Regions from separate parts of the Pseudoalteromonas sp. NJ631 genome, predicted to be linked through region 1. Evidence: predicted binding sites of a transcription regulator. Region 1 holds the regulator's gene; the other holds the start of a gene.
The links. Region 1 encodes FliA, which starts transcription of late flagellar genes. Its sites were predicted from a motif close to CTAAAGNTNNNNNNNNNNNNGCCGATA; they were not measured.
Positions count from the first base shown of each region.

Region 2: the regulator FliA is predicted to act here: its motif matches at 10,287-10,313, upstream of A587_RS0122705 (DUF5610 domain-containing protein).

Region 1 is NZ_AKXJ01000007.1:87,113-99,167, forward strand. It holds gene A587_RS0113580 (ParA family protein) at 1-640, opposite strand, end outside; partial or broken gene A587_RS24080 (protein-glutamate methylesterase/protein-glutamine glutaminase) at 768-1,857, opposite strand; gene A587_RS0113590 (chemotaxis protein CheA) at 1,932-4,157, opposite strand; gene A587_RS0113595 (protein phosphatase CheZ) at 4,171-4,947, opposite strand; gene cheY (chemotaxis response regulator CheY) at 4,967-5,350, opposite strand; gene A587_RS0113605 (RNA polymerase sigma factor FliA) at 5,393-6,127, opposite strand; gene A587_RS0113610 (MinD/ParA family protein) at 6,130-6,990, opposite strand; gene flhF (flagellar biosynthesis protein FlhF) at 6,983-8,458, opposite strand; gene flhA (flagellar biosynthesis protein FlhA) at 8,478-10,580, opposite strand; gene flhB (flagellar biosynthesis protein FlhB) at 10,664-11,794, opposite strand; gene fliR (flagellar biosynthetic protein FliR) at 11,804-12,055, opposite strand, start outside.
Region 2 is NZ_AKXJ01000022.1:1,121-13,175, reverse strand. It holds gene gspK (type II secretion system minor pseudopilin GspK) at 1-653, shown strand, start outside; gene gspL (type II secretion system protein GspL) at 650-1,855, shown strand; gene gspM (type II secretion system protein GspM) at 1,852-2,325, shown strand; gene A587_RS0122755 (type II secretion system protein N) at 2,328-3,086, shown strand; gene A587_RS0122750 (UPF0149 family protein) at 3,404-3,973, shown strand; gene A587_RS0122745 (hypothetical protein) at 3,985-4,188, opposite strand; gene A587_RS0122740 (hypothetical protein) at 4,188-4,547, opposite strand; gene ccoG (cytochrome c oxidase accessory protein CcoG) at 4,797-6,254, shown strand; gene A587_RS0122730 (serine/threonine protein kinase) at 6,304-7,278, shown strand; gene A587_RS0122725 (thiol:disulfide interchange protein DsbA/DsbL) at 7,295-7,918, shown strand; gene A587_RS0122720 (thiol:disulfide interchange protein DsbA/DsbL) at 7,937-8,566, shown strand; gene A587_RS0122715 (DUF523 domain-containing protein) at 8,615-9,079, shown strand; gene trmA (tRNA (uridine(54)-C5)-methyltransferase TrmA) at 9,083-10,177, opposite strand; gene A587_RS0122705 (DUF5610 domain-containing protein) at 10,342-11,469, shown strand; gene murI (glutamate racemase) at 11,533-12,055, shown strand, end outside.

The sequences.
Region 1 (12,055 bases):
CTGGCCAAACGGCCTCTTTGTATGTTGCTAGCAACGTTTTATACGCCTCCAACGACGCTTTGGTCCGTTTATCATACATAGTTGGAATGATAGTATATTGATACTGTTTCTGCTGTGAAGACTGCATCAGCTCCATCGTGCGCATCATTCTATCTAGTCCCTTCAACGCCAAAAATTCAGTTTGGACAGGTACTAAAATTCGCTCACTCGCTGCTAATGCGTTAACCATCAGTACCCCAAGCACTGGTGGGCAATCTAAAATAGCATAGTCATATTGATCCGCTATTTTTTCGAGCGATTTCTTTAAGATAAGCCCCATGCCCGTTTTATTACCCATACTACGATCAAGCGTAGCAATGGCCATAGTGGCAGGCAAAATATCAAGATTCTCTATGGTTGATGGGCAAAGAGACTGTAAAATTTCTTCACTCGTCATGCTGCTGCCGCGTGCAAAAATATCATACACACTGACTTCTAACTCTTCAGAATCAATACCAAAGTAATATGTCAGTGAAGCATGTGGATCAGTATCAATAAGTAAAACTCGGTGACCCTGCTCAGCAAGAATGCCTCCTAAGCTCACCGTCGTCGTGGTTTTACCCACGCCACCTTTTTGATTTGCTACTGTCCAAATTTTCACTCTATATTCCTTCGCTTATCACTATTGATTTCGTTCAATAGATACTATACCAACTCAGTGTTATTCATTCTTTTTAGACGTTTGATATTTACAAGCTTCAAGCAAAGCAACCAAGTGATGACTTAGTCTATTGGTTACCCGCTTCTTTATTAATTCTCACAGCAAAGTCTTGTAGGGCGATACTATCCGACGAAAGTCCAGCGCCAGCGACAGCTTGAGGCATACCATAAACAACACAAGTCGCTTCATCTTGCGCCCATTCCCGTTAAGACAATCGCTAACGTGTCGCCACCATAAGCTTTTGCAACACTTGCAAATGTCACATCAACGCTGGGCTTATAGGTGATCCTTGGACTATCATCTTCGAACACTTTTAGTGTCTTACTACCACCGCGATTTTCAACCAGCATTTGCTTACCACCAGGGGCTAAATAGGCCACACCAGGCATTAATCTATCACCTTGCTCAGCTTCTTTAACTTTAATCTGGCATAAACTATTCAATCTTGCTGCAAACGCAGGTGTAAATGCGGCCGGCATATGCTGGATAAGTAAAATTGGATGAGGAAAGTTTGCTGGCAGCTGGGTCAATATTGTTTGCAGTGCAACGGGTCCACCTGTTGATGTGCCAATTGCAACCAGTCCATATTTTTTACCCGATGCTCTTGCACCTGCAGCACTAGACGTACCACCAGATACCGGTCTTTGAAAACTTCTATCCGGTTGAGGGATCGTTGTTCTTCCTGTGTCAGCACGAGTTGCTCTAGGTTCGACGCGCTTTGGCGGAGTCGCAATGCTAGGGCGAGTAAAACGGCTAACGCGACGGCGGCCAATTTCCTTTACCTTATTTTGTAATGATTTAATTGCTTCTTCGCTATTACGAGCGATGTCTTCAAACTTTTTCGGTAAAAAATCTACAGCGCCCGCATCCAGTGCATCTAACGTAGCACTAGCGCCCTCACGAGTTAACGAAGAAAACATTAAGATTGGGGTCGGAGTGGCCTGCATGATCTGCTTCACCGCACTGATCCCATCAAGCACGGGCATTTCCACGTCCATCGTAATTACGTCTGGACGTAATGAAGCGGCCTTTTCAACCGCCTCCTTTCCATTAACTGCGAAATCTATAACTTTGATTTCACTGTCTTTTTCTAAAATCTCACTGACTCGACGACGAAAAAAACTAGAATCGTCTACGACTAACACTTTAACTGCCATTGGCAACGCTCTTTAATTTGCTCTACAGCAGAGCAACAAATGCTGCTCTAGAATTCGAACTACGCCTAATAAAATTAGGCGTAGTGTTTTAATAAGTTGGGGACATCAAGGATTAGCGCAATACCACCATCAGATGTGATGGTAGCACCAGCCATACCTGGCGTACCTTGTAACAACGCATCTAGTGGTTTGATTACGACTTCCTCTTGACCTATCAGAGAATCAACCACAAAACCGACTTGTTTAGTGCCAATTTGCGCAATGACAACATGGCCTTCAGCCTTTCTCATGCTCCTGTTCGCACCTTTTACCAACCAATGTTCAAGATAAAATAACGGAATTGCTTTTTCTCTCACTATGATAGTCAACTGACCATCAACCACATTCGTTTTAGTCAAATCTAAATGGAAGATCTCGTTCACGCCAGCAAGCGGTAACGCAAACGTTTGCTCTCCGACTACCACCATCAAGGTTGGCAAAATAGCCAGTGTAAGCGGTACCTTAATCTCTAATACAGTACCAACACCCAATTCTGATTGTATATTTACCGAGCCATTCAATTGAGTGATCTTCGTTTTAACAACATCCATCCCAACACCACGACCAGAAATGTCTGAGATTTGTTCTTTTGTTGAAAACCCTGGTGCAAAGATCAAATTATAGGCTTCGGTATCGGACAGTCTGCTTGCTTGATCGGAGTCAATCACGCCTTTATTTATAGCAATTTTTTTAAGCTTCTCAGGATCCATACCGGCGCCATCATCTCGAATCGTGAGAAGAATATGATCTCCCTCCTGAGATGCTGATAATGTGACCGTACCCATTCTTGGTTTGCCCGACGCTTCACGTACGTCAGGCATTTCAATGCCGTGGTCTACTGAGTTTCTCACTAAGTGGACCAATGGATCTGCAAGCGCTTCAACCAAGTTTTTATCTAAATCCGTCTCTTCACCTTGTAAAACTAGGTTGATTTCTTTTTTCAAGCTGCGAGCAAGGTCTCTCACTACTCGAGGAAAGCGACCAAATACCTTTTTGATTGGCTGCATCCGTGTTTTCATCACGGCGCCTTGCAAATCAGCAGTGACTACATCAAGGTTCGAAATAGCTTTACCCATGCTTTCGCTGTTGGTGTTATTCGCTAAGCTAACCAAACGGTTACGAACCAATACTAATTCGCCAACCATATTCATGATTTCATCAAGACGTTTAGTATCAACTCGGACCGTGGTCTCAGCTTGTGCCGCAGGTTTCTTCGCAGCGGCTGGTGTGGAAGCTTTTGCAGCCTCTGGCTCTTTTTGCGGTGCAGGAGTCGCAGGCTTAGCTTCAACTTTAGGCGCAGGCTTCGGAGCGGGTTTCGGCGCTGGTGCGGCTTTAACAGGCTCAGGTTGAGCAGGTTTAGTCTCTGAAACCTCTACTGGCAATTCATCTACCGCTTTAGGTGCACTGCCTTTACCATGAAGCTCGTCCAGCAAAGCTTCAAACTCATCGTCGGTAATTTCTTCGTCGCCAGTAGACCCACTTGGGGCTGCTGGTGAGGTTGATTTAGCCTTAGGTTCACTCGCTTCTGGGACAACAGCATCTTCCGCATTTGGTGCTCCACCGAATTTACCAACACCATGAAGTTCATCTAAGAGGTTATCGAATTCGTCATCGGTGATATCACCATCATCTGCGGTTGATACAGCTTCAGGTTTAGTTGCAGGAGCAACAGCAGGCGCATTACCTGAACCGTGCAATTCATCTAAAAGATTTTCAAATTCTTCTTCTGTTATCTCATCGATGCTAGAACCGCTATCATCGCCTGAATCAACATCAGCGTCGAATAAAATATCATCCGCACTTAAATCTGGCACCACAGGTTCTGGCTCAGAAGCAAGTTCGTCAATCACTTCACTGACTTCGTCTTCAGATGCAGGCTGGCTAAGTTTGTGGAGTGTTTCAAGCAACACTGGATCGGCCGCTTCTGGTTCCTCACGGTTTTGAATACAAGCGAACATTTCGTTGATCGTATCCAAAGATTGCAAAATAACATCCATCAGTTCGGAAGTTACTTTTCGTTGCCCTTGTCGTAGTACATCAAACACGTTCTCCGCACCGTGACAGGCATCGACCAGTTCGGTCATACCGAGGAAGCCAGCTCCACCTTTTACGGTATGGAAGCCACGGAAAATCGCATTGAGAAGTTCTTTATCTTCAGGATTATTTTCTAGTTCAACAAGCTGTTCAGATAACAGTTCTAATATTTCGCCTGCTTCAACAAGAAAGTCCTGCAAGATATCTTCATCGACTTCAAAGCTCATACACACTCTCCAACTAGAAGCCTAAACTAGATAGCAAGTCATCGACTTCGTCTTGACCAGAAACCACGTCATCTCGCGATTCAGCGTCAATAATTGGACCTTCAGGTCCAGACAATTCATCACTGATAGTCTCAGTTGTTTTTATTTCGTTTTCATTCGCTTTCACAGCAGTTGAAGGCGCTTCATCTGAAGTACCAAAAACAGTCAGGAGGTGAATGAGACTATCTTCTACTTCTCTCACAAGCTCAATGACGCGCCGAATAACCTGCCCAGTCAAATCCTGATAGTCCTGAGCCATCAGCACATTAGTCATTAAACCTTGTAATTCGTCTGTACGTGTCTTTGAAGTCTGCATAAAGCTGTCGAGATCATGACACAGAGATTTAAACTCACCGAGTTGAATGTCTCTGCTCATCAATCGATCCCAAGTGGGCTTTATTTGCGCTAACTCATCCGCTAGATTCTGCGCAAGAGGTAAGCTTTCTTCGACCGCGTCCATCGTTTTATTAGCAGCGCTTTCTGTCATTTCCATAACATAATTAAGACGCTGCTTGGCGTCAGGTATAGCCTCTGTCGTGAGATCTGAGAGTCGAGTATCGAGCTCAAAGTTCTTCAAGGACTCGTGTAATTGGCGAGTTAGCTTTCCAACTTCTGCAAATAACTCCGATTGCTCTTTGTTAGCAGCTTCTAAAATCAGCTGGTCAGCTTTTTCTTGTTCACCTTGTTCTAGAAGCTCAACAAGTTGCTTAGCTTGTTCAAGTGTAATTTGAGGCGCAGCATTTACAGACATAGGCCATATCCCCTTGCTGTTAGCCTAGTCGCTCAAATACTTTTTCAAGCTTAGTTTTGAGCGTACCCGCAGTAAACGGCTTAACAATATATCCGTTCACCCCTGCTTGCGCTGCTGCAACAATTTGTTCTTTTTTCGCTTCTGCGGTAACCATCAACACTGGAATGTGCTTAAGCTTTTCATCTGCGCGTATTGCACGAAGCAGATCAATACCTTGCATGCCCGGCATGTTCCAATCAGTTACTACAAAGTCAAACTCCTGATTTTGTAGCATCGGAAGTGCTGTACTACCATCATCAGCTTCTTGAACATTGGTAAAGCCTAAATCTCTTAATAGGTTTTTGATTATTCTTCTCATAGTAGAGAAATCATCAACCACGAGAATCTTCATGTTCTTATCCAAAACTTCCTCCAGTGAGGTTCGAACCCAACTATTTTATGTACTCTAATTTATCCAGTCATTGATTTTAGCTTTAAGCTTTATCATTGCCTGACCGTGAATTTGGCTTACTCGAGATTCACTGACATCAAGGATGGCACCAATCTCTTTTAAATTCATTTCGTCGTTATAGTAAAGTGATAAAACCAGAGCATCCCTTTCGGGTAACGCTTTGATAGCATTTACTAAAGACTCGTTAAAACGTTCATTTTTAACGTTATTAAACGGTTTGTCTAGCGCAAAATCGCTGTTTGCTGGGGTTATCACGTCTTCATCAACCCCAAGATCCTCAATCCCGATGACTTTACTTGCATTTACATCATGTAAAATATGATGGTACTCATCTAGAGATATATCAAGTTTTTCAGCGATTTCAGTGTCTTTTGGTTCTCGACCAAGGAGAGATTCGAGCTCAGATATAGCTTCTGCAACCATTCGGCTATTTTTGTGAACAGAACGAGGCGCCCAGTCACCACGACGGATTTCATCCAGCATTGCGCCTCGAATACGGATCCCCGCAAAGGTCTCGAAACTAGCACCTTTAGTTGCATCGAAATTTTTAGACGCTTCAATCAACCCAATCATACCTGACTGGATCAGATCGTCGAGTTGCACACTTGCCGGAAGTCGAGCAATCAGGTGGCACGCCACTTTTTTGACAAGTGGAGCATGCCGTTCAACCACCTTATGAATGTGGTCTGAAGTTTGATATCCCGCAGCTCTATTGACCGGAGAAGCCATAATCACCCGTTTACAAGTTGTTCAATGAAAAATTCTAGATGACCGGAAGGTTGATGCGGAATTGGCCATTTCACTGCCTTAGCGGCAAGTCCCTTAATCGCAATCGCCGCAGGAGAACTCGGAAATAAATCCACGATAGCTCTTTGTCTGCGAGAAGATTTACGCATGTTTTCGTCAAACGGTACGGTGGCCACTAATTCCAGTGCTACATCAAGAAAACGGTCTGTAACTTTTGAAAGTTTAGCAAATAATTCTTGCCCTTCACGCATACTGCGGACCATATTGGCAACAATTTTAAAACGATAGACCCCATGCTCTCTGCTCAAAACTTTGATCAACGCGTAAGCATCTGTAATAGAAGTCGGTTCATCACACACCACAACCATCACATCTTGTGCAGCTCGAGAGAAGCTCAGAACCATATCTGAGATACCAGCTGCGGTATCAACAATTAATACATCAAATTGCGTGTTAAGCTCGCTAAATGCACGAATAAGTCCTGCATGCTCTGCGGGAGTCAGCTCTACCATACTTTGAGAGCCTGAAGTCGCCGGTACAATTTTAATTCCAGCGGGACCTTCTACGAGAATCTCATCTAGTTCACATTCACCCGACAACACGTGCGACAGGTTTTTTTCTACCCTTAGACCTAACATCACATCACAGTTTGCCAAGCCCAAGTCCGCATCTAAAACGAGAACTCGCTGTCCTTGTTGGCCCATAGCGATGGCAGTATTGAGCGAGACGTTGGTTTTACCCACCCCACCTTTTCCACCGGTCACGGCTATTACTTTTACACCCTGGTTGCTATTTTGACTCATTCTACGCAGGCCACTTGCTTGATCTAAAACTGTGTTAATCATACATTCCTACTGACTCTGACGCTACAGGTACACGTCGAGAGTGCTGTGCTTTTATTCTTTTTAAATACAATTGCTCAGCCTTTTTTACTAGCTTTTGAGCATTTGCTACGCGAATGTCTTCTGGCACTCGCTGACCGTTGGTAAGATACCCTATTGGCAAGCGATTTTGAATCGCTATGCTAATTATCTCACCTAAACTTAGACTTTCATCAAGTTTTGTGAAAATACAGCCACTTAAATTTACTTTTTTGAAGTGTCTTACTGTTTCTTGTAACACATTCATTTGTGCTGTCGCACTTAATACTAAATAGCTGCGAATATCTACTCTCGCGCTACGCATAAGTGTATTTAACTGTTCAGTTAAGCGCAAATCTCTTTGACTCATTCCCGCTGTATCTATTAATACTAGACGCTTATTGCGTAAATGATAAAGCACTTCTGCAAGTTCATTTGCATCTTTAACTTGCTTAACCGGACAACCAATGATTCTACCATAGGTAGCTAACTGCTCGTAAGCGCCAATTCTATAGGTATCTGTCGTTATTAACGCCACTTTATCTGCACCGTATTTTTGTGCACCTAATGCCGCTAATTTTGCAACCGTTGTGGTTTTACCAACACCAGTTGGACCCACCATCGCAAATACTCCACCTTGGCGAAGAATATCATTGTTAGTGGTGTGCATTTGGTTGATCACCATGTTTAACAATGCATTCCAGGCTTCTTTACGAGACACATCATCAGGGATAAAGCATGCCATTTGCTCAGCGACATCTTTGTCTATGCCCATTCCTTCCAGACGGTCAACAAGACACGCACGGGTTGGATCGCGACGAGCCATTTCTTGTTTCATTAGACCAGATACTTGATGTTCAAGTAATTGACGAATAGCGTTCATTTCTTCGCGCATTGCACTCATTTCGTCAGGCTTGGCATTTAACTCGGGTAAATCATCACCAAAACCGTTGTCTAACTCATCCGACTCGCCCCAATTCTGTGGCTGCTCAAATGCATCATCATCAAAGTCAAAAGATTGGCGACGAGCTTGCTGTGGCTTCGCTTGGTGCGCCGGCGCAGCAGTTTGTGTTTTACGTTGGCTGCTTAACATTTGCTCTGTATCAATCCCCGACTGGGAGAACATAGAAGCAAGTTCTGGTGAGCGTGGGCGCGGTGCCTGACGCTCTAGCAATGCCGCTAAGCTATCGGCAACTTGCGCTTGTTTTGCTGGCTGTGCTTGGCGAGGCTCTGGACGGACAAAGCGGGTCGGAGCCTCGTTTGAGGCAGTCGCACGGGCAGCTGGAGCTTGCTTAACAGGTGCAGCGGCACGGTCATTATCAACTGCTGCGACGATTTCAACACCATCTGCTAACTTTTTGTTAGACATAATGACAGCATCTGCACCAAGCTCTTCTTTTACTTCATTTAAAGCCGTACGCATATCTTTTGCGAAGAAACGTTTAATTTTCATGTTACAGCCCCTTTATCCTCTATTGTCCAACCGAGCTCACTATCTTAATTTGTCTTTCTTCCGGCACTTCTTGATATGACATCACTCTAAGACCTGGAATCGTATGTTTAACAAATCGAGACAGCACACTTCTTAACATACCTGAGGTTAATAAGATGGAAGGTTCCCCTAGCATTTCTTGGTTGTGATGTGCTTCTCTTAATGATTCTTGAAGCCTCTCAGCCAAGCCAGGTTCAATACCTGCCCCCTCATCACCTGCGTTCTGAAGTGACTGATGCAACATCTGTTCCAACTCAGGCGCCAATGTTATGACAGGAATTTCTTCTTCGCTTCCAACGGCATCTTGAACAATCAATCTGCGTAATGAAATTCTTACCGCAGCCGTTAACACATCAGGGTCTTGGCTCCGTGGGCCGTACTCAACTAAGGTTTGTACAATCGAGCGCATATCTCGAATCGCAACGCCCTCATTAAGCAGATTTTGAAGCACTTTTACCACGGTAGTGAGTGGTAAAATATCAGGCACTAAGCCTTCAACTAATCTAGGGTGACTTTTCGCAAGCATATCTAATAGGTTTTGTACTTCTTCATGGCCAAGCAATAGTGATGCATTATTCGTCAATAATTGACTGATATGTGTCGCAACCACAGTTGCAGCATCTACTACTGTATAGCCAAGCGAATGCGCCTCATCTTTTTGGTCTGGCTTAATCCATACCGCATCTAGGCCAAATGCAGGATCTTTAGTTTCTATGCCTTTAATCGGCCCAAACACCTGCCCTGGATTAATTGCAAGTTCGTCGCCATGCTTCAACTCACCGGTTCCTGAGCCAACTCCCATTAAAGTAATATTGTATGCATTTGGATCTAGTTCTAGGTTATCGCGAATATGTACTGGCGGTACTAAAAAGCCCAGTTCCTGAGATAGCTTTTTACGCACCCCTTTAATACGACTGAGAAGCTCCCCGCCTTGGGCTTGGTCAACTAGAGGAATTAGGCGATAACCAACCTCTAAACCAATCACATCAACAGGTTGTACATCATCCCAACCAAGCTCTTTTTGATCTTGTTGATGACCTCCTTTGGCAGCAGGTCCTTTGGCAGCTTGTTCTGCCTTTTCGATTTCCGCCTTTTTCTTTTGCTGGCTTGTGTAATAGGCTATATAGCCAAGTAATACGCCTAAACCTAGGAAGGCAACATGTGGCATGCCTGGAACGAGTCCCATGGTGATCAAAATACCTGAAGCAATAGCTAGCGATTTTTCATTACCCAGTTGGCTTTTAAACTGATCGCCCATGTTGTGCGATTCATTTTGACGCGTTACGACAATTGCAGTACCAATTGAGAGTAAAAGAGAAGGAATTTGCGCGACCAGACCGTCACCAATCGTCAGCATGGTATATACTTCCATCGCGTGGCCAAAGCTTAAATCATGCTGGATCATCCCAACGAAAAGGCCACCTATTATATTAATGGCGAGGATCACGATACCTGCAATAGCATCACCTTTAACGAATTTACTTGCACCGTCCATTGACCCATAAAAGTCGGCTTCTCGAGTCACTTCTTCACGACGAGCCCGGGCGTCATCTGCAGAGATAAAACCGGCATTTAAGTCCGCATCAATGGCCATCTGCTTACCCGGCATAGCATCAAGGGTGAAACGCGCAGACACCTCTGAAATACGACCCGCACCTTTGGTAATTACGACAAAGTTAATAATAATAAGGATAAGGAATACAACTAAACCGACGGCGTAGTTGCCACCAATAACAACACTACCAAAGGCTTCGATCACCTTACCTGCCGCATCACCACCATTATGACCTTCAAGTAATACGACGCGAGTACTCGCTACGTTTAATGCCAATCGCATGATAGTCGCGATCAGTAGTACCGCCGGAAACATACCAAATTCGAGTGGCTTCAAGGTATAAACAGTCACCAATAGCACCACTAGTGCCAATGCAATGTTGAAGGAAAATAGAATATCAAGCAAAAAAGGAGGTAACGGTAGAATAACCATGCCAAGTGCTGCAAGCACCAACAATGGAGTACCCACACCTTTAGCATATTCTTTTTTATCTCGATTGAGTTGTTGTAAAACTGCTTTAAATTCCATAACTTAACACAAGCAAAAAATTGACACATAGCAACAAATGCAATATGCGTTCCAATTAATAGCTTATTTTTATGAGGGCAATTTTAATGCTTCAAATCGTCTGGGATTGGTAAATCTCGAGTAAGTGCAACGGGTCTTTTCCCTTTGCCTTTTTGGAAACGATTCAACTGAAATACATAAGCAAGTACCTGTGCAACCGCGGTAAACAATTGTTCAGGGATTTGGTCACCCACTTCAGTGGTGTGGTAAAGCGAACGAGTCAATACGGGTGATTCCACTATCGGCACTTCATTCCCTTTGGCTATTTTTCTAATTTGCATCGCAAGTTCATCAACCCCTTTTGCGATAACAATAGGCGCCCCCGCCCTTTCAGTATCATATTTAAGCGCAACCGAATAGTGAGTAGGGTTGGTCACAACAACATCGGCATCGGGTACATCTTGCATCATACGTCTTTGCGACATTTCTCTTTGTGTTCGGCGGATCCGCGCTTTTATTTGAGGATCACCTTCTGAGTTTTTATATTCATCCTTGACTTCTTGTAGCGTCATTTTAAGCTGTTTATGATGATTATAGCTTTGATAGGGCGCATCAATTGCGGAGATCACAATCATAGTGCAACTAAGCGCTAAAAACATCCACGCAATGATTTCTAACGCATGTTCTATACTCGAAGGGATTTGTTCAATACTCAAGTGTAATATTTCGTTAAAATACATATTGATAAGCAAGATTGCAAAGCCTGCAACTAATACAAACTTAAGAACTGACTTCAATAACTCAATGGCCGCTTGTGGGCCCAACATTCGCTTCAGTCCCTTCATAGGTGACATTTTACTTGCTTTAGGTGCGGCCGCTTGCCAAGAAAAGTTAAAGCCACCGAGTAACGTATTCCCCACTATTCCGGCAATTGCGATAATAAATACGAACATAGCCATTGGGAATAACAGCTCAGCGCCAATATCCCCCCACACAGCAAACATTTTGGTTGTATCGTAGGTTTCATTGCGATTAAGCGACAACATTCGCCCCATCACGTTGTAAAGCGCTTTCCCTATACCAGGACCATACATTAGTAAAGCGATAGCAGAAAACAACAAGACAAACGTAGTCCCCAACTCCTTTGAACGGGCTACCTGGCCTTTACTCCTCGCATCACTTATCTTCTTGGAGGTGGGTTCTTCGGTGCGTTCTTGACCTGAATCTTCTGCCATTTCAAACTCCTATACCGTGCAACCAATTAAGTCGCACATCAGCTCCGTCATTTTGAGCCATTGAAACTCAAATTGAGCTAAGAAGTTACCCAATGTCGCCCAAATAATGGTAAGCCCTGCAACTAAGGTAAAAGCAAACCCTACAGAGAAAATATTCATCTGAGGTGCAGCTCTGGTCATGATCCCAAACGAGATATTGATAACCAACATTGCCGTTAACGGAGCTAACGCAAGAGCAAGAGCCGTAGAAAACATCCAGCC
Region 2 (12,055 bases), on a different contig from region 1:
ACCAAGGTGGTCAGCAGATTGGTGGAAAGAATACAAACCCAGCCCATGCAGCGCTATTGGAACTTTTGAAGAATATTGAGGATTTGCCGAGTAACGAGAGCGAGGAAGCCCTTGCTGATAGTGTGTACGATTGGCTTGATGAAGATAGCATTACTTATCGCTCAGGGGCAGAAGAAGACGAGTATATGTCTAATCAGACTCCTTATTTAACGGCTAATAATTTGATGGCGTCTGTTAGTGAGTTACGCGTGATTAAGGGCTTTAACCCGCTGGTGATGGAAAAGATTAAGCCTTATGTTTGCGTGATCCCTGGAAGTGAGGAGCTCGCGGTAAACGTCAATACGATATTGCCAGAACAAGCGCTTTTACTCAGTGCGCTTATACCTGGTTTATCGAAGTCAGGTGCTGAAGCTATTATTTCTGCAAGACCAAAAAAAGGTTTTACTGATATTAATGAATTTTACACGGAAGTCGCGAATCAAGGGGTCAAAGACCCTAATAAGACTTCCAAAACTTTTACGATTAACAGCAATTATTTTCAGTTGCGAGCAACAGCTGTGTTTGATGAGCGACGCTTTTCTCTCACATCAATTATAGAAACAAAAGATGGTAAAGCGTACGTGCTTGCTCGTAAATTTGGAGGCGTAGAGTGACAGAACAATTATTGATCCGTGTGGATCAGTCACACCAGGCGACAATACACTGGTTAGTGTGGTCAACAGAACAACAACAAATTATTGCCAGTGGTGAACTAGAAGGGAGTGAACAGCTTGGTAGCCTTGCCGAAAAAGCGCAAACGAGACCGGTTGTATTGTTACTACCAGCGACTGCGGTACAGTTACGCACGCTAGAATTACCAGCAAAATGGAATAGGAAACTAGAGCAAGCCTTACCGTTTATGCTTGAGGAACATGTTGCGACCGACATCGATGCGCTATTTATCGCGATTGGTAAACCGGGCATGAAAGCCGACACACATACTATAGATGTTGCGATTTGTGATAGCAGTTGGCTACAAAGCTGGTTTAGTGCCTTCGATGATGCAGGGATCAGTGTAAGTAAAGCGCTACCGGATGCTCTATGTTTGCCGCTTCATGAAGAGATGACTAGTGCCGTGCAGTTAGGTCAGCAATGGCTATTCAAACACAATGCTTGGCAAGTTGGCACTGCTGAACTTAGCTGGGTCAACGAGTACCTAACCATTGCGGGTGTTAAGCAGCTGGCGCATTTTAGCCCGGCAAGCGATTTCTCAGAAACGATAACGCTTACAGCGCAACAACAAGATTACGATTTACCTTTAGCCATCTTCGCAAAATCGCTATCAAACATTGATTTTAATTTGCGTCAAGGTCGGTTCGCTGCGAAGAAAAAGCAGCCGCAGTGGTGGCGTGACTGGCGCAGTGGACTAATAGCGGCGAGTGTGGCAGTAGTGAGCTTTATCGCAATTAAAGGCACTCAGCTGTATGTAATAAGTCATCAAGCTAATCAGCTAGAAACCCAAGCGGTCGCTATGTATCAACAGGCATTTCCAAATAAAGTAGTACGTCCGCACTTATTGAAAAAACAGATCCAAAATGAGCTTGATGCGTTATCTGGCACGGAGCAGGGCGGTTTGCTCGAATTAACTAATCACTTTGTGGCGATTTATGAAGAGGTCGATGCTTTCGCTCCTGAAACGCTGCGTTATGACAAACGTAGGAATGAACTCAGAATTAGAGCGCGCGCAAAAGAGTTTCAGGTATTTGGTCAGGTCAAAGCAATTTTAGAGCAACGCGGTGTAAGTGTTGAACAGGGCGCCCTGAACAATGATGGTGACTTTGTGGTGGGTGAAATTCGCATTCGAGGTGCAGCATGAAGCAGCAAGTAGTGAACTATTGGCGTGGTTTAAAAGAGCAAGAACAAAAACTGTTGATTGTTGCTGGCGTTATTTTTGTCGTTTTTGTTCTAGTAATGGGTATATTCAAACCTTTGAATCAGGCTGTCAGCGATGCCGAAGCTAAGCTAAAACGTAACCATGAACTCGTAAATTGGGTTGGTCAAAGCGTGAGTAAGCTGAAATCTAGCAGTCCCGCACAGGTGATTAGCGGCGGCAATATCAGCCAGATAGTCAATAACACCCGTGGCCGCTTTCAAATTGATATCAGCAAAATGCAACCTAGTGGCGAAAGCTTGCGTTTAACCATCGATGATGTGGAATTTAATAAACTTGTTGCTTGGATAGATGAACTGACAAATAAGCATGGAGTAAAAGTAGAAAACCTAGACCTTACACAAGGGAATTTACCTGGCTTTGTGCGTGTTAGTCGCTTGGTTTTAGAGAAATAATTATGAAAAAAACACTATCTCTACTCATTATATTTTTACTCGCATTTATTATTTTTAGTGCTTTTACTATGCCTGCAGCGGTGTTGCTGCAAGTTTTTAAAGGCCAATTGCCAGCTAATTTGCAGCTAGGTGCAGTAAATGGTTCTGTTTGGCATGGTCAAGTGAGCGGTGTGAGATTTAATAACATTCAATTGAATCAGGTTAAGTGGGAGCTTGAACCGTCGTCATTACTACTCGGTGAGTTGGCAGGCAATGTACAGTTTGGTAATGCGAGAGATAAAAATGAGATCTCAGGAAAAGCTAATTTCTCATCGAATTTAGTAAGTAAATCCGTGACGGTAAATAATGCCTCACTTCGTTTCAGTGTTGAGCAGGCTATGGACCAAGTAACTCTGCCATTGCCGGTTGATGCCAAAGGGCGCGTTATTGTCAATGTGAAGGAGTACCAAAGTGGTGCACCGTACTGCGAAGGACTAAATGGTGAGATAAGTAGTCCAAATATTGATGTTAAAGGCATGAATGGTTGGTTTAGTATCGGCGACCTTAGCGGTCAGCTCGATTGTAAATCAGGAGATATTGCCGTGGTTGTTGACCCTGAAAACCGCTTGGGCTTACAGGCTGATGCGACACTAGCTGCCAATTTCCAGTTTCGCGTGTCTGGTAATATCAAGCCAGATGCGAGTCTACCAAAAGAAGTACACGATGCGGTTAAGTTTTTGGGTAGACCGGATGGCGAAGGTCGTTATCCAGTAAATTTATAATATACTTCTGTCATATCAGACTTTAGTTATACCAATTTGCTTAATAAAGTGACCTATTTTGAGGCGAGAAAATCTTGTCGATAACACCGCTACCGCGTCCTGCTATCGCCAAGGTACCTACATCCATGTAGGCAAGGCGAAAATTTTGCTATTTAGTTGTTCTAAATGAGAAATTTTTAACGCAGGTAGCGTAAGATTTGCTCCTTCAAATTGAGCAAGTATTAAGACTAATTGGTATTAATCTAATCTCAGGTTAGTTATTAATATAAAAGCATTTTTGTAGGCGCTGAGACGGCGCCTAAGTTCAAGGCAACACTATGCACGACTTCTCTTTTACTGCAGCTGATCAGCTGAATTTAGAAAACTACTTTTCTGCGCGCAAACTTTCTATTGATATTGCTTTTTTACAAGGATATCTATTTGCTACCTGTATAGACCCAAACGGTATCGAGGTAGATAAGTGGCTTAAGACTTTAACCAACGCAGATCCCGAACTAGATGAGAGTATTGCATTTGCATTGATGGCTTTACATCATGAGATTTCTGAGCAGGTATACGAAACTGAATTTCAATTGCCTTGGAATGGTGAAACACCACTTGAGCAAAAAATTAATTGGGCCGAAGGGTTTTTAATGGCGGCGACGCCCTTTTATGAGCAATTGATGTCCAGTCCGCTCGCCGACGATATTAAACAAGCTTTGCAAGTGAGCACAGAACAACTGGGGCTTTTTGCACTTGGTGAGCAACAGTTAACGATTTACTGTGACAAAGTAGGACAGTCACTGACCGAGTTCCAACTAACTCAAGCGCAATTGGCTGACGAGTTTGCCGCTTCTTATGCTGAGTTAGTCGAAGTCGCCGCAGTGAATAGCGGACTATTTGAATAATCAAAGGTTCTTTACGCGAGATCTAACTCGATAAATGTGCAACCCTGTTGGCATTGTGCCACAGCTCTATTTGATGTCGATTGGCTTAAACTGAGTGCAATGGGTTGCTGACAGCTTGGGCAATTGACAACACGACCCTGACTAAGCTTTTTGATGAGTGCTTTTTGATCGTTAAAGGATTTTGCCGACTTTTTATTTAATTGACTAAAGTCCATTATAATCCCTTTGCTTCATGAATGGCTTGCTCTGCAATTTCACAGATTTTGACAAGATCAGGGCCGTAAAAATACAAGTTATAGTCGTTTTCTTTACAATACTTGAGGTGGAAAAGCCTTACTTTTTCATCTGTTGCAAGGGCTTCATCAATATAGCGCTTTTCGTCATCTGTCATGGTAATTGCTTTTACGACGTTGGCTCTGGCGATTCTTGCGGCCGTACTGCGTTGTACTTTGCTGGACTCGCTTAGCACTTCAACGCCTTGACCGAGTAATCTATCTCTTGGCTCTTTAATCAATGGATGATCCACAGTAAACAGAGCAACGACTATAATGGCTAATACTAAGAATTTTTTCATAATCTGACGCTGATTTGATCTAGCTAACAAAAATCTTGTTCCTAGTGTAATAAACTTGTCTGTCAGGTCGCAACAAGTCTCTCATCATTTATGGTGGGTTTTAGCTCAACTTACTATTAATCATAGAGTTTCAAAGCGTATAATAGTAAGCGCTAAACTATGTCATGGGGCACATTGCAATAGTTTAGCCTGTATTTTTCAAGGTCACTGTAGCAAGTGCATCTCGTTCCAAAGCACTAAGGAGCTTCCATGGAGAACGAAAGAATCAAGGTTAAAAACATACCGTCTGAAGTAAAAATTCAAAAGCCAATAGGTGGCACTGAAGGGAAATCGCTCAATAGCTCTACGCCCGATCGTTTTAATCCTCGTAATCGCATATATGTCCGGGCGGTGTCTGGCCTACATCAACTGCTAAGAAGGCGTATCGGCTTTATTGGTATGTTGGCATTTATGGCTTTACCTTGGTTAAACTTTCACGGCCATCAAGCGGTGTTGTTCGATATTTTTGAGCAGAAGTTTAATATTTTTGGCATGACACTATGGCCACAAGATCTGACTATCTTTGCTTTTATTCTGATGATAGCGGCATTTGCTCTGTTCTTGGTGACCACCTTCTATGGCCGGGTATGGTGCGGCTACACCTGCCCGCAAACCGTTTGGACGTTTATTTTTATTTGGTTTGAAGAAAAATTTGAAGGAACAGCAAACCAACGGAAAAAATTAGATCAGAGACCGATGGATTTTGACAAGTTTTGGCGAAAAACGGCAAAACACGGTAGCTGGATACTCTTTTCACTGTATACCGCAATTACTTTTGTTGGTTACTTTACCCCAATCCGCTCGTTGATCCCTGATTTACTTACTTTTTCTGCAGGCTTTTATTCCGTCATTAGCATTATTGTGTTTACCATTTGTACCTATGGTAATGCTGGCTGGATGAGGGAAATTATGTGTTTACATATCTGTCCTTACTCTCGCTTCCAATCAGCCATGTTTGATAAAGATACGTTCACCGTTGCCTATGATAGCGAACGAGGTGAAAGTCGAGGTCCTCGAGGACGCAAACAAGATCCAAAAGCGCTAGGCCTAGGAGATTGTATCGATTGCAACCTGTGCGTTCAGGTGTGTCCTACCGGTATCGATATTCGTAATGGCTTGCAATATGAATGCATCAACTGTGGTGCGTGTATTGATGCCTGTGATGGTGTTATGGATAAGATGAACTACCCGCGCGGATTGATTGCTTACACTACAGAGCGCAATTTAGAATCATCCAGCGAAAAGACCAAACCAGTACGTGGTAAATTAATCGGTTATTTAATGATTCTGGTCGTTATCACGGGTGCATTAGTTGCGAACATTGCGATGCGTAAGCCGATGGATCTTGATATTATTCGGGATAGAAATCAGCTTTATCGTGTCAATATTGAGGGATTGGTAGAAAATACCTATACCTTGAAAGTGATAAACAAAGCGCAAGTTGAGCAGAAATTTTCTATTGCAATAACAGGTCTAAGTAATTATCAAGTGATCGGTAAGCAAGAGGTGCACTTAGCTGCAGGCACGACATTAGATGTGCCACTCTCTGTTGTGATTGATCCATATGATTTGAAAAAGCCAGTCACTGAATTTGAGTTTGTGCTTATTAACCAAGACGCTCCTGAAGAGCGGCTGGCGCAGCCGACCAATTTCTTCAAAGGAAGATAATAGAGTAAGGTAAAAGCGAGGTATAAAACCTCGCTTTTTTATAAACATTATGAACGATTTTAGTTTTAACGCGTTGACACCGGATCTTATTTTAGATGCGATTGAGGCACTTGAGATATATCCGACAACGGGATTATTGGCCTTAAACAGCTATGAAAACCGTGTTTATCAATTTGGTGCTGAGGACGGCAAGCGTTATGTGGTGAAGTTTTACCGCCCAGCGCGTTGGACGGATGAACAAATTTTAGAAGAGCATGAATTCGCATTGGCAGCGAAGGAAGCTGAAGTGCCTGTTGTAGCGCCTTTACTTATTACTGGGCGTAGTCTGCATTTTTATGAAGGTTATCGCTATACGTTGTTTCCAAGCGTTGGTGGACGCCAGTTCGAGCTCGATAATCTAGACCATTTAGAAATTTTAGGCCGTTACCTAGGGCGCTTGCATTGTCTGTCGGCTGAGCGAGCATTCGAGCATAGACCACAGCTCAATACCCAGCGTTTTTTGGTTGATGCGCAACAAACACTGCTAAAAAGCCAGTTAGTGCCTAGTCATCTACATACTCCATTTGTTACTATTCTTGAGCAAGTTATTAACAAAGCAACCTCAAAGTATCAAGTTGCCAAAACACTTCGGCTTCATGGGGATTGTCATGCTGGAAATTTATTGTGGTCTAGAGATCAATTGATGTTGGTGGATCTTGACGATTGTCAGCAAGGCCCTGCAATACAGGACTTGTGGATGATGTTAAATGGCGACCGCAACGAGCAATTGGTACAGTTAGATACCCTACTTATGGGTTACGAAGAATTTATGCCGTTTGATTCAAAAGAGCTTGCGTTAATTGAGCCGCTACGTGCCATGAGAATGGTGAATTATATGGCTTGGTTGGCACAGCGCTGGCAGGATCCTGCATTCGAACGGAACTTTTCTTGGTTTGCGACAGACAAATACTGGGAACAACAGATCTTAGCGTTAAAAGAGCAATTTGCTGCATTAGATGAACCAAGTTTGAGCCTATTTCCTTAAAATTAGAGAGAGTAACATGCTAAAAAAATTAAAAATCGCACTTATTGCATTACTTTTGCCCATTGCTGCGATGGCTTCAGACTTTACCGAAGGTGAGCACTACACAACCTTAACAACCGAACAGAGTGAATCAGAGAAAGTTACCGAGTTTTTCTCCTTTTACTGTCCGCACTGTTTCCGCTTTGAGCCAATTGCTAAAGCGATTGAAAAGAATTTACCTGAGGGGGCGTACTTTGAAAAAAGCCATGTGAACTTCCTGCGAGGCGTTCCTACAGAAACGCAGAGCAACCTAAGCTATGCCTATATTATTGCTGATCAAGCAGGCAAAGCGGATGTGATTGCTGAGAAGATTTTTAATGCTATTCATGTTGAAAGAAACAAACTGTTAGACATTAAAGATTTGAAAACGCTAATGGAGTTAAATGGGATTTCTGCTGAAAAGTTTGATCAGGCTGTAACGAGCATGCCAGTAGTGAGTGCTGAAAATAACATGCTTAAAGCACAAGAAAAGTTTTCTGAAGCGGGTGCGCTTACAGGCGTTCCAACTTTTATCGTAAACGACAAATACAGAATCGAAATGAAAGGTATCAAGAGCCAAGAGCAGCTTGATGAATTGATCGCATATCTATTAAAAAAATAAGGACTGGAGAAAGTTAGTATGTTGAAAGTATTAAAAGGCTTAGCGGTTGCACTAATGCTTCCTCTTCTTGCTCAGGCTGCGCCATTTGAAGAAGGTGTACATTATGAAGTTATTGCCGAGCGTGGCACGAAAAAGCCTGAGGTAATGGAGTATTTTTCTTTTTATTGTCCAGCCTGTAACGCAATGGAAAATTTAATCGTTGACGTTAAACCAAAGCTAGATGAGGGCGTTAAGTTTAAAAAGAGTCACATAGATTTTGTTGGTCCAAGAGAGCCTGAGATCCAACAGGTGTTGGCGCAAGCACTTGCAACTGCAGAAGTGCTGCCTCAAAAAGACAAGATAATTGCAGCCATGTTTAATCACATTCATGGCAAGCGTGCAAAAATCAATGAACTTGCTGATGTAAAAGATATCTTTATTGCGCAAGGTGTTGAAGAAGAGAAATTTGATAAACTTTATGCTAGTTTCTCCGTTCGTACCAAAACATCAAAAATGCAGCGTATGCAGAAGACCCTTTCTGATAAAGGCGCGCTAACAGGGGTACCAATGTTCGTGGTAAACGGTAAATACAAGCTATTGCTTCGAGAGTCTGGTACGACTAAGCCTGAGCAAATTGCTGCTTTGGTGAATTATTTAGCAAAGAAATAAAACCTAATTTGTATTAGACTAGCCCTGCAATTGTTGCGGGGCTTTTTTATGTTTAAGATTTTAGTTTCTAGTTGTTTATTAGGTTACCCGGTGAGGTATGACGCCTCTTCACAAAGCCTTCAAGACAATACCTTGCAGTATTGGCGGCAAAAAAATTGGGTCTTACCGCTATGCCCTGAAGTATCAGGTGGTTTACCAACCCCTCGTCCATCGGCTGAAATAGTAGATGGTAAAGTTTTGAGTAAACAAGGGGATGATTTTACCTCTGCGTTTGAACTCGGTGCTAAAAAAGCGCTAGCGGCTTGTCTTCAGCACGATATAAAGTTTGCGTTGTTAAAAGAGTCCAGTCCGTCTTGCGGCAGCAATCTGATTTACGATGGTAGTCATAAAGGTATAAAAATAGTAGGGCAGGGGCTGACGGCGTCTTTATTGCAGCAATCCGGTATTCAAGTCTTTAGCGAAACTCAACTGCCAGCACTTATCACAGCGATGGCAGCCAGTCGTAATCGTTAGAGATCACTTTCTCACTAAGTAAACGCCAGATTCAATATGATGGGTATAAGGGAACTGATCGAAAATCGCCATACGTGCGATTTTATGTGTTTCACATAACAAGGCTAAATCACGCTCTAACGTGTCTGGATTGCATGAGATATAAATAATGTTGTCGTAGTTGCTAACTAAGCGACAGGTCAATTCATCCATACCAGCACGAGGCGGGTCGACAAGAATCGTTTGGCAATCATAGGACTGTAAATCAATACCATCTAATCGAGAAAACTTCTGCCCTTTCATGGCTTGTGTAAACTCTTCACTCGACATACGAATAATATCTAAGTTATCGACTTTGTTTGCTGCAATATTAAATTGTGCAGACTTTACTGATGATTTAGAGATCTCAGTAGCCAGCACTTTATTGAATGAACCAGCCAGTGCAATTGAAAAGTTACCGTTACCACAATAAAGCTCAAGTAGATCGTTGCTTAGCGGTTCACTAATGGACTGCGCCCAAGCTAGCATTTTCTGATTCACTTCCGCATTCGGTTGCGTAAAGCTGTTCTCAACCTGCTGATAAATATATTCTTTACCGTCAACGCTTAGCTTTTCAGTTACATAGTCATTGCCAAACACAATCTTTTGTTTTCTAGCACGACCTATAAAATCAACTTTGTAGGTTTGTTGCAACTCGGCTCTTAATGTCTGCATGGCAGTTTGCCACGCTTCATCTAACTGCTTGTGATAAAGTAAGCTGATCAGTACTTCACCGCTCAGCGTAGTGAGATAGTCGATCTGAAACAGTTTACGACGCAATATTTCGTTGCCTTTCAGCTGATGTATCATCACCTGCATCATTTCATTGACAAGCAGCGCACCAGGATCAAAGCTATCAACACGGATCTTTTCTTTTGTTTGCTGGTCAAACATGATGTGAAACAGATCTTCACCCTCATGCCATACTCTAAATTCACAGCGCTGGCGGTAATGGCGAGTTGCAGACTCATACACTTCAAGTGCTGGTGCATTAAACTGTGCAAATTGTGTTGTGATACGCTCAGCTTTATCTGCTAACTGTTGCTCGTATGCTGAATCATCAATTTTTATTACTGCCATGCTAAAACCATCTATGTTGAATTAAGAGGCGCTATTTTAGGGAGCGTTGCTAATTTGTCCAGTCTAGCATCACTGATGCGTCTGGTTTGCTGTTTTTTTAATCATTATACTTTAGCTTTGCGCAAATATGCCGATAATCTAACTAATATATTGGAGGGCATACCATGAAAATCGGGCAATTAAATCAGTTGCTCAATCCAGCGATGCAGCATAAGCCTGGAAAGAGCAAAGGGATAGGACCAAATATCCAAATTAATTCAGACAGCTATGCGGGGAATAAATCTAAGCTAGCGGCTAAAATTCTTGATGATAAGCTTGCAGAAGCGTTGGGGATTGAGAAGCCGACACAAGATAAAAAAGACAAGCCACTATTTGATTTTGAATCTATTGTCAAAAATGTACTCGATTTTGTTCAGGGTGCAGTGAAGAAAGCCAAAGTCGACGGCAAAAATGATGACGAATTGAAATCCATGCTCGATGGGGCACGTAAGGGCGTGCTACAGGGGATTGATGAAGCCAGCGAAGAGTTAAAAGGCATGGGCGCTTTCAATCCCGACATCGAAGATGGTATTGAAAAGTCACGAGAAGGGATTTTTAAAGGTTTAGATGATTTTGAAAAAGAGCTGTTTGAAGAAAAGTCGCCAAAGGCATTAGCGATCAGTGCCGCACAGTTTGCGAGCCTCTCTAATCAGGCTGAATATGCATTTACTACAGCTGAAGGGGATGAAGTCGTTATTTCATTCTCCGATGCGTATGCTCAGGGGGCCGCTGCGAGTGTCGCGCAAAAAGGTAATGATTATGGCATGGCATATGGCACTAAGTCCTCTCATGAGGTTAGTTTCTCAATTAAGGTAAATGGTGAGCTGAACGAAGAGGAGCAGCAGGCAATTAACGATATGATGGAAGATATCCGTAATGTCAGTGATTCTTTTTTCGGTGGTGAATACGATGAAGCTTTCGATTTGGCAAAGTCGCTTAGCTTAAACTCTGATCAGATCACTAATTTCACGATGGATCTAAGACAAAGTAAAACGTCTGCTGCGATTGCTCAATATCAGCAAGGCAATCCAATGAAGGAGTTAGAGAAGGCATTTATGCCACTGAATAAGCAGTTAGCAGATGTGCAAGAGCAAGCTAAGGGACTCAATGCCGATAATGAGTTGCCAAACCTGCTTGCTTGGATGAATGAAGGTCAGTCGAGACTAAATGAGTTTCTGGATTATGCTAGTAGCTTTTTTAGTAAACTGAATGAACTAAATAAAGAGCAAGTAGAGCAAAAACAAACAAGCTAAGCCAGTTTATTTTCGCGAGGACTCATGGCAAACTTCATACTTCTTTGATTTGAGGTATGAAGTTTGTCGCATATTTTGGTTTTCGATTCAGGGATCGGTGGCACCAGTGTGCTGTCGCACTTAAAGGCATGTTTGCAGGGTGTTTCATTTAGTTATGTTATGGACAACGCTTTTCTCCCATATGGCCTTCAGCCTCAAGAGCTAATCAAATCACGTATCAAGGGGCTTATTTGTTGGCAACAGCAATGCTTGGGCAATGTTGATCTTATCGTTATTGCATGTAATACCGCTTCAACATACGCATTAGAAGAAGCCAGAAAACATACCCATATTCCAATTATAGGCGTTGTTCCCGCTGTTAAGCCTGCTGCGTCTAGTTCAAAGACCAAGCACATCGCACTATTGGCAACACCTGCAACGTCAAATAATGCTTATACGCATAAGCTCATCATGGATTTTACCTCAGGTTGTAAAGTTGAAACTTTGCATTCAACGGAGCTTGTAAGGATCGCTGAGTACTTTTATTGGCATAACGAGTTGGATAAAGAGGCACTTTGCGCGGAAATAGCTCGGCTTAACATTCCTG